Regions from separate parts of the Lysinibacillus sp. JK80 genome, predicted to be linked through region 1. Evidence: riboswitches for the same ligand, from Rfam matches in the RefSeq annotation. Region 1 holds a riboswitch; the other holds the start of a gene.
The links. Region 1 has a riboswitch for FMN ahead of HXV90_RS09465 (ECF transporter S component). Riboswitches for the same ligand answer to the same signal wherever they lie in the genome.
Positions count from the first base shown of each region.

Region 2: another riboswitch for FMN. It lies ahead of ribE (riboflavin synthase); the one in region 1 lies ahead of HXV90_RS09465 (ECF transporter S component).

Region 1 is NZ_CP058997.1:1,786,029-1,794,135, forward strand. It holds gene HXV90_RS09450 (methyl-accepting chemotaxis protein) at 1-958, shown strand, start outside; gene HXV90_RS09455 (STAS domain-containing protein) at 997-1,383, shown strand; gene HXV90_RS09460 (sodium-dependent transporter) at 1,956-3,302, opposite strand; gene HXV90_RS09465 (ECF transporter S component) at 3,522-4,109, opposite strand; FMN riboswitch at 4,327-4,512, opposite strand; gene HXV90_RS09470 (RNA polymerase subunit sigma) at 4,656-5,942, opposite strand; gene sigX (RNA polymerase sigma factor SigX) at 5,939-6,472, opposite strand; gene HXV90_RS09480 (ATP-binding protein) at 6,551-8,107, opposite strand, start outside.
Region 2 is NZ_CP058997.1:1,547,803-1,555,909, reverse strand. It holds gene HXV90_RS08275 (CAP domain-containing protein) at 1-506, shown strand, start outside; gene HXV90_RS08270 (VanW family protein) at 808-1,788, shown strand; gene HXV90_RS08265 (methyl-accepting chemotaxis protein) at 1,886-2,710, shown strand; gene HXV90_RS08260 (HAD-IA family hydrolase) at 2,757-3,374, opposite strand; gene HXV90_RS08255 (YibE/F family protein) at 3,615-4,391, opposite strand; gene HXV90_RS08250 (YibE/F family protein) at 4,388-5,512, opposite strand; FMN riboswitch at 5,733-5,858, shown strand; FMN riboswitch at 5,975-6,100, shown strand; gene ribE (riboflavin synthase) at 6,300-6,938, shown strand; gene ribB (3,4-dihydroxy-2-butanone-4-phosphate synthase) at 6,963-7,592, shown strand; gene ribH (6,7-dimethyl-8-ribityllumazine synthase) at 7,608-8,090, shown strand.

The sequences.
Region 1 (8,107 bases):
TAGTAGTATGAAAAATCATTTAACAGAGACGATAAAGATTGTGGCTGGTAGTGCACATCAAATTGCAAAGTCATCACACACTTTGGCAGAATCATCACATCAAACAAGCGAAGCATCTAATCAGATCGCACTAACAATGAATGAAATCGCCGTTGGTACTACCACTCAATCTGATCAGGCTGAACGAATAGTTTCAATGATGCAAAAAACGCTTGAGGAAGTATCAAAGAGCTTACAAAAAGCTGAAATCACTTTAAATAGCGCTATCGAATCCACTCATATCGCACGTAAAGGAGAAGAAGCCATCAATGAAGCGATTATGCATCTAAGTGATGTTACGAAAACAGTGTCTTATGCAACAGATTCTATCCAAAAATTAGGCAAGCGCTCTGAAGAAATTGGTGGTATTATTACCGTTATCACTGGCATCGCAGAACAAACGAATCTGTTAGCACTCAATGCGGCCATCGAGGCAGCACGAGCAGGTGATCAAGGGAAAGGTTTTGCTGTCGTTGCATCAGAGGTTCGTCAATTAGCTGAACAGTCAAGTTTAGCAGCTGGACAAATTACTAATCTTATTAATGATATCCAAGCGGAAACATCTGTGACCGTACGAACAATGGAAAGTAATTTACTAGCTGTCGAGGAGCAAGTAACGATCATCAATAAAGGCGGAAGTGCCTTAAAAGAAATCGTGGAGAAAGTTGTCGAAACTGAAGAAGGTGTCGAACAAATGAAAGTGGCATTTACACATGTTAACGACAACTCCCTAGATGTGCAACAAGCCATTCAAGATATTTCTCGCATCATCGAGGACGCTGCAGCAGCTACAGAAGAGATTGCCGCAACCTCAGAAGAGCAATATGCGACTGTTGCCGAAATTACACAAAGCTCAGATGAGTTATCATCAATTGCTGATAAATTACAAAATGAAGTGAATAAATTTAAGTTTGAATAAATCCCCAAACAAGAAAAGAAAAATGGAGGCGCTATAGGATGAATCAGAAGAAAATTGCAATGAATATTGACACAAAGGCTGATTATATTGTGATTGCGTTTACAGGCGATTTAGAATACGGGATGATTGAAGAAATAAAGTCAGAGCTGCAAACACTTAGCTTAGACACAAAACACGGATACATTATCGATATGCAAAGGGTAACAAATATTGATAGTACTGGATTCGGGATGATCGTTAATTTTGCTAAGAAGGTGTCTGTAAAAGATAAGAAAATCGCCATTATTGTCGTCGATGATTTCATTCGCAACTTATTCGCTATTTCACAGGTTGATAAAGTATTCCCTATTGCCGAAAGTGAAGAACAAGCAAGGAAGATTATTAAAGAAGATTGGCTAGGTGAGCTATCACTTAACGATTATTAATCTCTATAATCATAATAAAAGGTGTATTCCTATTAGACGGAATACACCTTTTTATGTTGTTAAAAAAAGAAGATGTCAACGGTAGAAATAGTAACTTTGCAAGGCGAGAGGTTGATTTTCGTTCCGCCAGCGTCCTTTCCAGGGGGGGCGTCCGATGAGCCGCTAAATCCCATAGGAGTGACGCTATCAACCATTCTACAAAGTGTCTTTACCTCATAGTAGCATAGCGATCAAATCTACCCATTATTTGTATTCTTAGAGGGGATAGGCTCTTATTTTCAATGTGGAGAAGTGATGAGTGACAACACCTCTTCATAAAGGGTAATGAACTCCTTTACTTTATTTGAAAACCTTTGCTAAAAAGATTGAGATTTTTTGGGTTGGTGCGGAAGGCTTCTTGACTCCCGTGGATTAACAAGACAGGTGAGCCCCTACACGGAGGAAGCTGCTGGCACTCGCCCACAGGAAAGCAAGTAGCCTTGCAATAGAAATCCACTTCTACCTTTCTATTGACTGTTATGTTTTTAACACTAAGAGAAGGTATTTTTCCTATGGCGGAATATACCTTTTCTTTAATACTGCAGTAGCATATTAACAAACACAACTAGAATGATAATCGGTACAACAACTAGCATTAACATACGATATGTCGAATAATACCCTTGTCCCATTTGACTTCCCGTTAGCAATTCTCTCTTCACAAATTCTTTATCCACTACATAGGCAATAAAAATAGCAATGAATAAATTCCCTAGCGGAAGCATGATATTCGACACTAAAAAATCGGTTGCATCAAAGATACTTTTCTCAAAAATCATTATATCCGATAAAACACTCGAAGAAAGCGCTGCTGGAATGGCTGCAATAAACACGACTATACCAAGTAAAAGTGTCCACATTGGACGCGATTTCTGACTATGCTCCATAAATGCCGCGACGATAATCTCATATAAACTAAATGATGACGTTAATGTAGCAAATAAAAATAGCAATAAAAACATGGCTAAAAACACTTCACCAAATGGCATTTGACTAAATGCTGTTGGTAGCACCATAAATAGCAAACCTGGACCCGCTGCTGGCTCTAAATCAAAGGCGAACACAACAGGGAAAATCGCTAAACCTGCTAAAAATGAAACAAGCACGGTTAACAGCACTACAGAACCCGCTGAATTCGGAAGACTGACATCTTTTTTTAGATAAGAGCTATATGTAACTAGACAAGAAAAACCTACTGCTAACCCAAAGAACGATTGCCCTAAGGCTTCTAATAATGCCTTACCCGTAATATTCGAGAAATCAGGCCATAAGAAGAATTTTACCCCTTCCATTGCCCCATCTAATGTAACTGCACGCACAACAAGGACAATGAACATTATGAAAAGTAACGGCATCATCCATTTATTGGCCTTTTCAATCCCATTTTGTACACCTAATGAAATCACAAGTACGTTGGCTAATGTAAACAACACTAGACCAACTAGCGTAATCCAAGGCGTGCCTATAATTTTTCCAAATAATTCAGCAGGATCTACTGCTGGATCAATTACCGCGCCAGCTACACCTAGCCCGCTATAAATAAAGATCCAACCTCCAACAACGCTATAAAAAGTTAATAATAAAAAACAGCCTAGCACGCCCATTCGACCAATCCAGGCCCATCCTGGCTTAGTTGGAGCAATTTTTTTATACGCTGTTACAGCCTCGGATTGTGTACCACGTCCTAAAACATACTCGGACAATAACATCGGTAGTCCTATTAACAAGGTAAATAATACAAAGATAAGGAAAAATGCTCCTCCACCACTTTGTCCTGTTACATAGGGAAGTTTCCAAATTGCCCCTAGTCCGATCGCCGCACCAGCTGATGCTAAAATAAAACCTAATTTACTAGACCATTGTCCTTTTTTTCCACTCATCTCTTCAAACTCCTCAAACATTCTAAACTCTTCTCTATTTTACATGAAAATATAGCTTTCGACTAGGTTATAATTATAAAGTACTAGTTAGCTTTTTTACCCCATTACTTTTTTCTATATTTATCCGTTAGTTTAGCCTTTCTATTCTTCACACCTTTCCCTATCCATCATTCCTTCCAACAAAAAACCTCAGGTATGTTCACCCGAGGTTAGTAAAAATTATTTTGTTATATAGATAGAACGCTGGCGGTCGATCCACTTGCGCATAGTTGTAAATAAAAACGCCATAATAGCCGTTAATAAAATACCTTTCACAATGTTAAATGGTAAAATCCCAGCGATAATCATTTTATAAAGTGAGTCACCTACAACAGGTTCCATTCCTAAGAAGTATGTGTACATCGGTAAAAATACTGCGTAGTTTAAAATACTCATCCCTACTGCCATTACGACTGTTCCTGTCGCTAAACCTCCAACAAGACCAGCAATTGTTTTAAAGCGATTAAAAATAAGGCTTACAGGCAAAATAAATAAAATGCCTGTTGCAAAGTTGGCAATATGACCTACTGGCACGCCTGTTGGCGTTCCAGAGAAAATCCAATCCAATACATTTTTAAATAATTCTACTAAAATACCAGCTACAGGCCCCATTGTGATGGCTGCTATTAATGCAGGCATATCACTAAAGTCGACTTCCAAGAATGCTGGGAATGGTGGAATTGGGAAATTAAAAAGCATTAATAAAAACGAAATACTGCTCAGCATGCCAATCGTAATAAACGATTGAAGTTTAACATTTTTCTTCATAGAAAACTCTCTCCTCTTTGCTGATTCAATCTCGCAAGAAGAAAGGTGACGATCTTTCAATTGTTAGCACGAAAAAACCCTTATGCATAAAGAGCACAAGGGAGAAAGGCATGACGAATAAGCGTCAATTTAAACTATTTTTGAGCACTGTTTAAAAAGCCATACAAAAAAAGCGCTCGGTCATAGTTTATTTCATAACAATGAATGACGATCGTACCTCCATCTTCTCCCATCCAGACTTTAACTGTCGGCCTCGGAATTACACCAAGTCAGCCATGCAAATAAATTTGCACAGGTCGCGGGCTGAAGAGCGAAGCATAAACCATTCGAGTTAATGGAAACATTAACGGTTCACCACTCTATTACCGCCGGTCGGGATTTTCACCCTGCCCCGAAGATGAATCATATTATTTTATACTACAACCTTACTATAATTAATTATTAAGAAAAAGTAAATAGTTCTGCTTAAAAAATTCCGATTAGATTTGTAAGTATTGTAAAAATGGAGCATTCCATGTTACAGGAATGCTCCATTTTTGATTTTGACTAAGGCATATATTGTTTATTTGGCCCCACAGGCTTGGGCAAATACGTTTTTAAATCGAATCCTTCCCAGCTTTCTTGGACCACATTATCCAAGCGTAATTGTTGGTCAAAGCTAGCAGCAGTTAACATCATAGCTTCAATCAATTGGGTAGCGCGAATTGACTCCATCGATGCTAAATCTAAGGGAATATCGAATGTTACGACTACACCTTCTGCTTCCTCTTTCACGGTATATGTTACATTTTCAGGAACCACTGTTACATAAACATCATCATTTTTGTTTTTCATTAGTGTAAGTGCTTCTGTAACATTAGCAAATGTTTGACGGAAATCTGGTGACAGGTATTCTGCCCCACTACCATCTTGGTATAAATAATAATTAAAATGCTTGGCGTTTGTTAATGACATGGCTTGACTTGGCTCACCCTCCTGAGAAAACTCATAAGGTGTGCCATCTTCATTTTGAATCTCAACTTCCGTATATTCAGAATCCGAGAAGGTATCCTCTAAAGTCCCTTTGTACTCATTAACGGTAGCTGATGCAACATCATAGTCATTGTCCTTTGGTAATACGTGGACAAGCTTGTCTTCCTTCTCCTTCAGTTCACCTTTAAAAGGATGATAATCCGTAAACCCTTTGGCTTCTTCATCTATTTGAGGAGCATATTTTTCATACATCTGTAGGGTAGAAGGCTTTTCTGTTCCAAAATCAGTTGCTACACGCTCATTTGGTATCACATATGTCATTGGAACACTTTCTGCATCGCGTCCTGCCAAACCAATACGGAAAACGACAGCATCTTTCACATCTTCCTCATAGACAGACGACCGTAAAGATAGCATACGCTCATGCTCCGATACAATACTGGATTGAAGTGCCTCATCCTGGGTAGCTGCCTCTTTAGCAGAACGATCTTCCTGTAACGTAGAGTAATTAGCCGTTTCTGGCGTACTAGCTAGATCTTTTTGGCTAGCGTCATTATTCATGAACATGAAGCCAACGAGTACCGTTATCACGAAAACTGCTGCTACACTCGTAAAAATCGGCATTTTTCGGAACTTAAATCGTGATGGTCGTTCATCTTGTATTAAAGATTTACTTTCTTGTTGTGCTTCTTCATTCTCTATAGGTTGTTGTATCGCTTCTTGTAGGTGACTATTATCCTGCAAGCGAGCATCTGCCATTAACCGATTTAATATTTCTTCTTTTGAACGGCGGTCAGAAAGCTTAGGGGCATTGTTCAAGACATGTTCAAGCTGTTCATCATCAAATGGCTTATGCGTCATTGCCGTTTCGCCTCCTGTTCTCTAATCGGCTGTAGCTGTTGCCTTAAAAATTTAATGGCTCGATGCTGGGTCGTTTTTACCTTAGCTTCTGTCCAATCTAGTATTTGCGCTGTTTCTGCAATCGATAAATCTTGAAAATAGCGCATAATAATGACCATTTTTTGGTCGCCTGTACAGTTTTCAAGTGCTGATTCCACCTGCATAAATTCATCACTGGCCTGTAGCATATCTTCCGGTGATGGCGTGGTTGAATGGAGCTGTTCCGTTTCCCAGTCAAAGAAATCATGTGAATGCTTTTGACGTACAGCTTGCTTTCTAAAATGATCAATTGCTACATTTTTAGCAATAGCAAATAGCCAAGTTTTCTCACTACTATTGCCTGCAAATTGATCGTATGAGCGCAACACTCGTACATAAACTTCATGTGCTAAATCTTCGGCAAGTGTACGGTTTTTTACTAAATATATTAAAAACTGAAACACGTCTTGGTGATATGCATCGTATAGTCGATGGAACACGGAGTCATTCAAAGCACTCCACCCCCGTTCTATAATATTTGTCGTCTTACATTCATAGAAGTTACAGCCAATTAATAGCAATACTTGTTATTAATCGAACGGTAAATAAAACGTGAAGGTCGTACCCTCTTTCAACACACTGTCTACCATAATATTACCTGAGTGTGCCTTCACAATATTTCTAGCAATGGCTAAGCCGAGACCAGTTCCACCCTTGGAACGAGTACGTGCCTTATCTGCTTTATAAAAACGTTCAAAGACATAGGGTAAGTCCTCTTGAGGGATGCCATGTCCTGTATCTTGAACAGATATTTTAGCAAATGTCGGCTCCTGCTCTACTTTTACAGTCACAGACCCTTCATCTGTATGTCTCAGGGCATTGTCAACTAAATTTGTAAGCACTTGTTCAATGCGATCCTCATCTATATTAATCATGGCCTCGTCATTAAATTCACTCTCAAACAGCAGACGAACGTGCTTTTCTTTTGCTACCTGTGCAAATTTTTGTGTAATACGTTCAAAAGTAGAATTAATTGGTAATTCATCTTTATAAAGCGTCATATGCCCTGATTCCATACGTGCCAAATCTAATAAATCTGTCACAAGGCGACCCATTCGCTTCGATTCATCATAAATAATTTTGGTAATCTCATTTCGCTCTTCCTGATCCTGAATAAAATCGTCATCCATTAATGCTTCTGAGTAACCTTGAAGCATGGCAATCGGTGTCCGAAGCTCATGAGAGACATTCGCAATAAAATCCGATCTTAGTTTTTCTAAGCGATGCTGTTCAGTCATATCACGAATAACAGCGACAGCACCACGTATCATTTCCCCACTATAAAGAGGACTAATGGTAAATGTATAATAGCTGCCATCCATTTCAATTTCCTCTTCTAGTTTATCCTCAAACATCAGCACATGATCAAGCATATGATACAGCTCTGGCGGAATAGGTTTTGCACTTTGTGAGCCTTTGTTGACAAACCACTTTTGCATCAGACGTTCGGCTGGTGGATTACTTAATAATATTGTACGATCCCGATTAAACGTAATCACTGCATCTGTCATAGATGTCAAAATATTAGAAAGCTGTTCGTTTTCTTGATTGATAACCTCTAAATTATGCTTTAATTGACGGCCCATTTGGTTGAAGGCAACGGCAAGCTGACCAATTTCGTCATTTTGGGTAGTAGGCATTTTCGCTTCAAAATTCCCTTTTGCAATTTCAAAAGCTAATTCACGCATTTTTCTTAATGGCGAAGTTATACGTGAAGAAAGGAAGAATGCGAAGAATGTCGTCAACACAAATGCTATGAAGGCTGCTAAAAAGACAATTTTCGTAGTTTCCTTAGACGTTTTATGTAGCGCATCTGGGCTTTGGTAGATGAAGACAGCTCCATGTACTGCATTTTCAACATTTAGGGGAAAACCAAGTACGACATAAGATTCCATTTTTTCTTGATCAGTTGAAGAAGGCATCATCATTTCTTTAATAATCGGCTCATCTGATTGAAACACTTCATGAAAAGATTTATTGGCTAATATAGTATCTTGTATTTCTTTTTTGTTGACACCCTCTTGCATCGCAAAGGACACTTCAACATGACTGATAGCGATCAATGCATTGGTTCCTGTAGGTAAAAT
Region 2 (8,107 bases), 240 kb from region 1:
GTGATACTCTATGGAAAATAGCATTAAAAACAGAAACGGGTGTACAGGAATTAATTGATGCCAACCCACAACTCGCTAACCCAAATCAAATTTCTCCAGGTCAAAAAATTAACGTCCCTGTAAAAGAACAGGCAACAGTTGAACAAGAGGTTGTGAAACTTGTCAATGCAGAACGGGCAAAAGCAGGTCTTCCAGCATTGCAAGAAGATTGGGAGCTATCAAGGGTTGCTAAATATAAGTCGCAAGATATGCAGGATAAAAATTACTTTGACCACACAAGTCCAACGTATTGTACACCTTTTACCATGATGAAAAACTTCGGTATTACGTATAAATCTGCTGGTGAAAATATTGCGAAGGGCCAACGCTCCGCACAGGAAGTTGTAACGGACTGGATGAACAGTGAAGGACACCGTGCCAATATCCTTAATAAAAGCTACACACATATTGGTGTAGGCTATGTACAGGAAGGTAATTACTGGACACAAATGTTTATTCAAAAATAAAAAAAGAAAGAGTATCTATTGGCTTTTGTGATAGCTAGTAGATGCTCTTTTTCGCGTAAAATTCTAAAGTATACCGTATTGGAAGCGTATATTACTTCTTCTAGAATTAATCCCCCTAAATCATTAAAAGGTTAATTAAGTACAAGAATACACATCAAACTATCTTTAGATATGTCAGGCTAAGGATAATGTAGCGTGTTTTTGCTATCTTGACAAATAAAAATAACCAAAAAACAACACACTATGAGCAATAGACGAATAAGATGTCTCTGTAGTATGAAGATAGAGGTGGTGTTTATGGTTGAAAAAGAAGTGGTTAGCTACATGTTGCGTTATCTGTATGACGGGTCTCGTAGGTTGTGAAAAAACAGCAGTCTCTGATAACAAGCTAGAACAAGAAATTCAACAACGTGAGGAAATACAGCAACCTGTTACATATGAACAAGAACAAATGATTGATCCTATTGTAGAGGTTGTTGATCCAACTACGAGTAAGGTACTTAAAACAATATCTCCAAAGGAATTTGGCTTCGATACGGACCCACAAGCCTATCAAAAGCATATCGAACAATTAGCAAGGGAATGGGCGAGAGGAACGGACACATCAAATGGCTATGATCAGCGTATGATGCTTGATCGATTGGATGAAAACGGGCAAGTGATCAAGGGGAAGCCGCAAATCATTTTAAAGGAAAGTGAGCTAGTGGAGCGTATTATCGAAGCTTCTGCGACTGGCGGTCAGGTAGAAATGCCGCTCTATATAACAGAAAGTGGCTATTATTTTGAGGATCTTCCTTTATTAGAGGAAGTGGTTGTTGCATCTTATACAACTTATTTCAATCGTGCTGATTTAGGAAGAAATAAAAATATTGAGCTCTCTGCTAGAGCCATTCATAATGTGATTGTAGGCAGTGGCGATTATTTTTCTTTTAATACAATTGTAGGTCCAAGAGATGAGGCAAATGGCTATCAACCCGCACCTGAAATTATTAATAAGAAGGTAGTCATGGGAATTGGTGGTGGAATCTGTCAAACTTCTTCAACCTTGTTTAATGCAGTTGACCAAATTCCCATCAAATATGTCGAGCGCCATCATCATTCGTTAGATGTAGGATATGTCCCAAAAGGAAGAGATGCTACGGTTTCTTATGATACGTTAGATTTTAGGTTTCAAAACTCAAATGATGTACCATTTTTAATTAAGGCAAGTTATGGAGAGAATTCTCTAACAATTGAAATTCGAACGGCAGAAAAATATGTAGAATTATTGAAAAAACCATAATGTTGTAAGGAGACACCACTGGACATTGGTGTCTTTTTTCGGATCGCATGATATAGTTAAATTGATACAATTCAGAAAATTTTAGGGGGAAAAGACAATGCATCCTAAACTACAAGCAACGATTGATTCGATTGATTTATACCAAGCAACTTACCCAGAGGATGCTTGTGTCATCGTGGCAGATACGGAAAAAGTGCTTGCCTACAAACCAGGAAAAAAGGTTGACTTAAAAGTTGGGGTTGGTGACCCAGTACATAAATATCGAGGTACAGCAACAGAAATAGCGTTAAGTTCAGGAAAATTTGTGAAAGAGGAGCGTAGCGCAGAAGGTTTTGGTATGGCCTATATCGCCTCTGCCCAGCCTATTTTTGAAGGAGGACGTATTATTGGCGTAGTAAGTGCCATTATTTCCAACGAAAAAATGGATAGTATGCGTCTATTGGCAACTGAGCTTTCGAGTGCTGTAGAAGAAATGACAGCTACAAATGAAGGATTAGCCACTGCCAGTAAGGATGTATCCAATCGTTTGGAAGAGCTATCTAATTTCGCGGAATCGATGACAGGCGATATTGAACAAATTAATGTGATTGTCCATTTAGTAAAAGATTTAGCTATGAAATCGAGAATTCTTGGTCTAAACGCATCGATAGAAGCAGCACGTTCAGGTGAGCATGGGCGTGGCTTTGCGGTGGTCGCTTCTGAAATACAAAAAATGTCCCAGAGTAGTACAGAAAGTGCTGATAGCATAACTGTGCAACTAGAAAATATTAAACAATCCATCGATCAGGTCAATGCATCAACAAATCAAATTGCTGCGTTTACACAGCAGTTTGCTGCGAGTATGCATGAATTAACAGATGCCTACAAAGGGGTTAATAGTACAGCAGAAAAGCTAATGCAAATTAGTGACATCAAAGGATAGGCATATAAAAAGGATAATAGACAAGTGCTATTATCCTTTTTCATGATTAAATGATCTCTAAAATTTCCTGTGGTGTAGAGACACTGTATTCTGGTTCGTCATTTTGCACGACTTCTTTGGCATCATAGCCCCATTCCACCCAAATAATTGGTATACCGGCTTTCTTACAAGCAACAATATCCCTTTGCTCGTCTCCAATGTATACGACGTTAGACGAGTCGACATTTGCTTCCTTTAAAAACTTTTTCATTACTTTGTCCTTACCAAAAATGCGGTTAGAGCAAAGTACATCTGCTACACAATGAATACCGTTCATTTTAAGAAATTCTAAAATATTCTCTTTAGAGTTTGAGGAAATAATCAGGATTTTATAGCCTCTTTTATCAATCTCTATTAATAGTTCTTTCATTCCTTCAAAAAGATGAACATCATTTAATGATTGACGATACAATTTATAAAATTGCGGTAAAATCATAGGCAACTTATACATTGGAAAGTCGAATAATTTACTGCGTTCTGAAATTGATAATTTTTTTAATGTATCAATTTCCTTTAATTCAATGCCTTTAAATTTATATTTTTGGGCTAAAGTATTCCATGCTGAGGCAAACACAGCAGTAGAATCTGCAAGCGTCCCATCAAAATCAAAGATAATATGCTTCATTGCAAACTTTCTCCTTTTTCATCTCGTTGTATTGACGTTCTATGCTAAAAAATGTTACATGGAATGGGCATCTAGTATTCTTGAAATAACAACCATTTTGAGCGTACGTAAACATCTTATGGTAAATATTATCAGAAAATACGGCGATTGCAATGAAAATAGTACAACAAAAGGAGGTGTCTCAAAAATCCATTGAGACACCTAGACATTATTGTGTTTTATGATAGGTACTGGTAATTTTTATAAAAGTTTTTCTGTTTTTTCGCGTGTTTGAATTAAATAAAAGGCATTGATGCAGGCGGCAATCGGAATAATCAATGCAATGCCGATTCCTGCACAAAAAATGGTTGTCATTTCGGCACTAAAAACCTTGGAGTTAACAATTTCCCCAATCGAATAGGAGAGGTCCTTGAACCAGATTAATAAGCTTAAATAGCCACCAAAGAAAGCAAAAAATAACGTATTAGTATCGGTTCCTAATATATCTCTTCCTATGCTTAAGCCAGCTGTAAATAATTTTTTTCTACTCATCGAAGGATTGCGATAAAAAATCTCATGCATAGAGGTAGCGATGGAAATGGCTACATCCATAATGGCACCAATCGTACTCATAATGATGACTGATGCACCAATCTGCACAAAATTAACACCAATGTAGAGAGAAAAGATGCTGATTTCTTCAGTTGATTCTTCGCCAAACCCTTGGATCATCGACTTTTCCGTTACAAAGGTAATAAAGAGTAGTAACATACCTATCGTCACCATCGTCGAGATAAAGGCTGTAATGGTTTTACTGTTTGTTTTATTGATATAGAAAAGACTAATACAGCTAATGACCGTACAGGCAATAAACGTCAAGATGATGGGGCTATTTTTAGGGTTTGTCATTAAAAAAATGGTGACAAAGAGCACACCAAAGTTTAGGAATAAAGAAAGAAATGAGCGTATCCCCTGTCTACCGCCGACAAGTACCATTAACACGAATAATATAACTGCTAATAAGACGACAACATTCATCCTTGAACCCTCTTTCGATTAATGAAAAATATAGCGGTATACTGACTGATAGGAATCGTAAGGACAACACCAATACCCCCTGCTAAGGCACGGGCTAATTCTAATGAAAGATTTAAGGACAATGTAAGCCCTAATGTGGAAGAATTTTTTAAATAGAGAATAATCATAGGTATGGAGCCGCAAAGGTAGGCAAAGAATAAGATACTTGTAATGGTACCCATAATATCTTTACCGATTTCATGTCCCGAAGATTTCAGAGCCTTGACAGAGATTGTAGGATCTTGCTCGTATAAAGCAAAAATTGAGGAAGCCATTGTAATAGAAACATCCATTACTGCCCCAAGTGAGCCAATAAATAAACCTGCCATAAAGACGGTACGATAGGGACGTGTTAAAAATTGCATTTCTTCATAACGAAGACCATTTTCACCTGTCAACCACATTACAATAGAGCTTATGATAAGCGCTATAACAGTGCCTAAAAGTGTGGACACGATGGCTACATATGTTTTTGTATGCAATCCACTAATAAGTAGTAGCGAAATAATCGTAAATAGCAGGGCGCAAATGCCGCTGACTAATAACAGGCTTACGCCCCCATGCTTCACATAAAGATCTAATGCGAATGATAAAATCACAGCATTGACACTCAAACTAATGATAGAAAATAAGCCTTGTCTTTTACCTACAATAAGTAGGGCAAAAATAAAAATCCATGCAATCATTACCATGGTTTGATCTCGTTTTAAATCGAGAATGGTTCCTGTTAAAACAGATTGTGTTGTGCGATCATCTAGCGTGACAAAGATTTCATTGCCTACATGGTATTCTTGATCAAAAGCACCAGACGAAGAATAGTCATTCGTCAAATGAATGGATTGCCCCTTATGCTGACCATTTTTGATAATGGCCATAATCTCCTGTGTAAACAAAAAATCCTCATTTTCATACATATCTGTCATCGGTTCTGATGCTGTTACATCCACTTGCGTTATTTCCGCTATCGGTCGATCATAAAATTGTTCGTTATGATGTACGAAAACGATCGAAACCCCACAACAGAGTGCTAATAGGGTATAGAAAATAGCTTGTTTAAAAGGTATATTTTTAAAAAATGTCAAGTAAATGACCTCCAAACTGCTAGACTGAATAGTCACTTGTAAAGGAACGTTTTTTTGATTAAGAAGTTCCATAAACAGGTTAAATGTCATCATTTTAATAACATCTTTTACATTTTTCAAGTCGAGTCAAAGCTGTTTAAAATTTATGCTTCGAAAAAAATTTAAAAAGAAGGATGGATAATATAATAAAATAGTGTTATCGTAAGACTAGCTAAATAAAAATATTCTTCGGGGTAGGGTGAAATTCCCGATCGGCGGTGATGAAGCAATTCAAAGTCCGTGAGCGCAAGCTGATTTGGTGCAAATCCAAAACCGACAGTTACAGTCTGGATGGGAGAAGGGTAAAAATGCGAACTTTTTAAATTGATTCTAATTTAGAAGGTTTATTTGACTATGCATTTATTACAAAACTTCCCAATCATCTTGTGGGAAGTTTTTTTATTTAGCTACAATCGAATAGAAGATGTTCTTCGGGGTAGGGTGAAATTCCCAATCGGCGGTGATGAAGCAATTCAAAGTCCGTGAGCGCAAGCTGATTTGGTGCAAATCCAAAACCGACAGTGATAGTCTGGATGGGAGAAGAACGAGTGAGATGACAGTCTATGAAAAAATTGTTTTCAAATAGGCTTATTTGTTGATGTCTTATACTCCCAAAACCCCTTTGATGTAAAGGGGTTTTTATTTTTTATTGCTAACGAGAGAAGGGAGAAGGATAAGGCACAAAAATAGGTAGATCAACTTTAAAAGTTAAGGATAGAAGTGCTAATAAAGTAGAGTAGGTGATGGAATGTTTACAGGACTTGTAGAGGATATTGGTATCATAAAAGCCTTGCAAAGTGATCGGGACAGTATGAAAATTACGGTTCAATCAGCCAAGATAACGGAGGATGTCAAGCTTGGTGACAGTATAGCGGTCAATGGAGTTTGTTTAACGGTGACAAATTTCACACAACAGCAGCTTACGATGGATGTTATGCCTGAAACAGTCAAAGCAACAAATCTACAGCAGCTGGCAATAGGTGATTCTGTTAATTTGGAGCGTGCCATGCCTGCTAATGGGCGATTTGGTGGCCATTTTGTTGCTGGTCATGTTGATGGAGTCGGCAAAATTTTGCGAAAACGTCCAGTAGCAAACGCTGTATATATTGATATCGAAATGTCAGAGGAGCTAACCAACTTTTGTATTCCAAAGGGTTCCATAACAATTGATGGCACAAGCTTAACCCTTTTTCATGTTGAAGCCAATAGTGTCACAATTTCACTTATTCCTCATACTTACAAAGAAACCGTTTTAGGTATGAAGAGGGTTGGAGCAATCGTTAATATCGAAACCGATTTAGTTGGAAAATACATTATAGGGCAATTAAAAAAGGGGCAAACAACACCAGCTATTACAAGAGATTATTTAGCACAACATGGTTTTTAAATCACAGAATAGGAGTTGATCATCGTGCTACATTCAATTGAAGAAGCCATAGAGGATTTAAGGCAGGGCAATATGATTGTGGTGGTTGATGATGAGGATCGAGAAAATGAAGGAGATCTTCTGGCACTCGCTGAATTCATCACACCAGCAACAATCAACTTTATGGCAACCAATGGTAGAGGTTTAATTTGTACGCCGATTTCGCAGCAGCTTGCACAAAAGCTAGATTTATATCCAATGGTTCAGCACAATACAGATAACCATCAAACCGCATTTACGGTAAGTATCGATCATGTAGAAACAACGACAGGGATTAGCGCCTTTGAGCGTGCGCTAACGATACAAAGAATGATAGAAAAGCAAGCTAAGCCAACTGATTTTCGTCGACCAGGCCATATTTTTCCGTTGATTGCGAAAGAGCAAGGCGTGCTGGAACGGAGAGGGCACACGGAGGCCACTATTGACCTAGCGAAGCTTTGTCATAGCGTACCTGCAGGTGTTATTTGCGAAATTATGGGTGATGATGGGCATATGCTTCGGTTTGAAGAACTAACAAATTACGCTGCACATCATGGCTTAAAAATGATCTCGATAGAAGCATTGGTTGCTTATCGTAAACAATTATCCACTAATAAAACTAAAATTTCTATGTAAAAAGGAGAAGGAACAATGGGTCAAACATTTGAAGCACAATTAATTGGAACGGATTTGAAAATTGCAGTAGTAGTGGGTCGTTTTAATGAGTTTATTACTAGCAAATTATTGGATGGGGCAATGGATGGTTTAACTCGTCATGGGGTTGATTCTGCATCTATTGATGTTGCATGGGTGCCAGGGGCTTTTGAAGTTCCTTTTATAGCAAAACAACTGGCAGAAACAAAGAAATATGATGCTATTATTGGTTTAGGTACTGTTATTCGTGGCTCTACAACACACTATGACTATGTTTGTAATGAATCAGCAAAAGGCATTGCCAATGTGTCATTGTCAACGAATGTACCTGTTATTTTTGGAATTGTTACTACTGAAAATATTGAACAGGCAATTGAACGTGCAGGAACAAAATCTGGTAATAAAGGCTATGATGCGGCAATGTCTGCAATTGAGATGGCAAATCTAAAGAAAATGATTGGATCAGGACAATTTGAATAGTCTTCACAACATTCGTT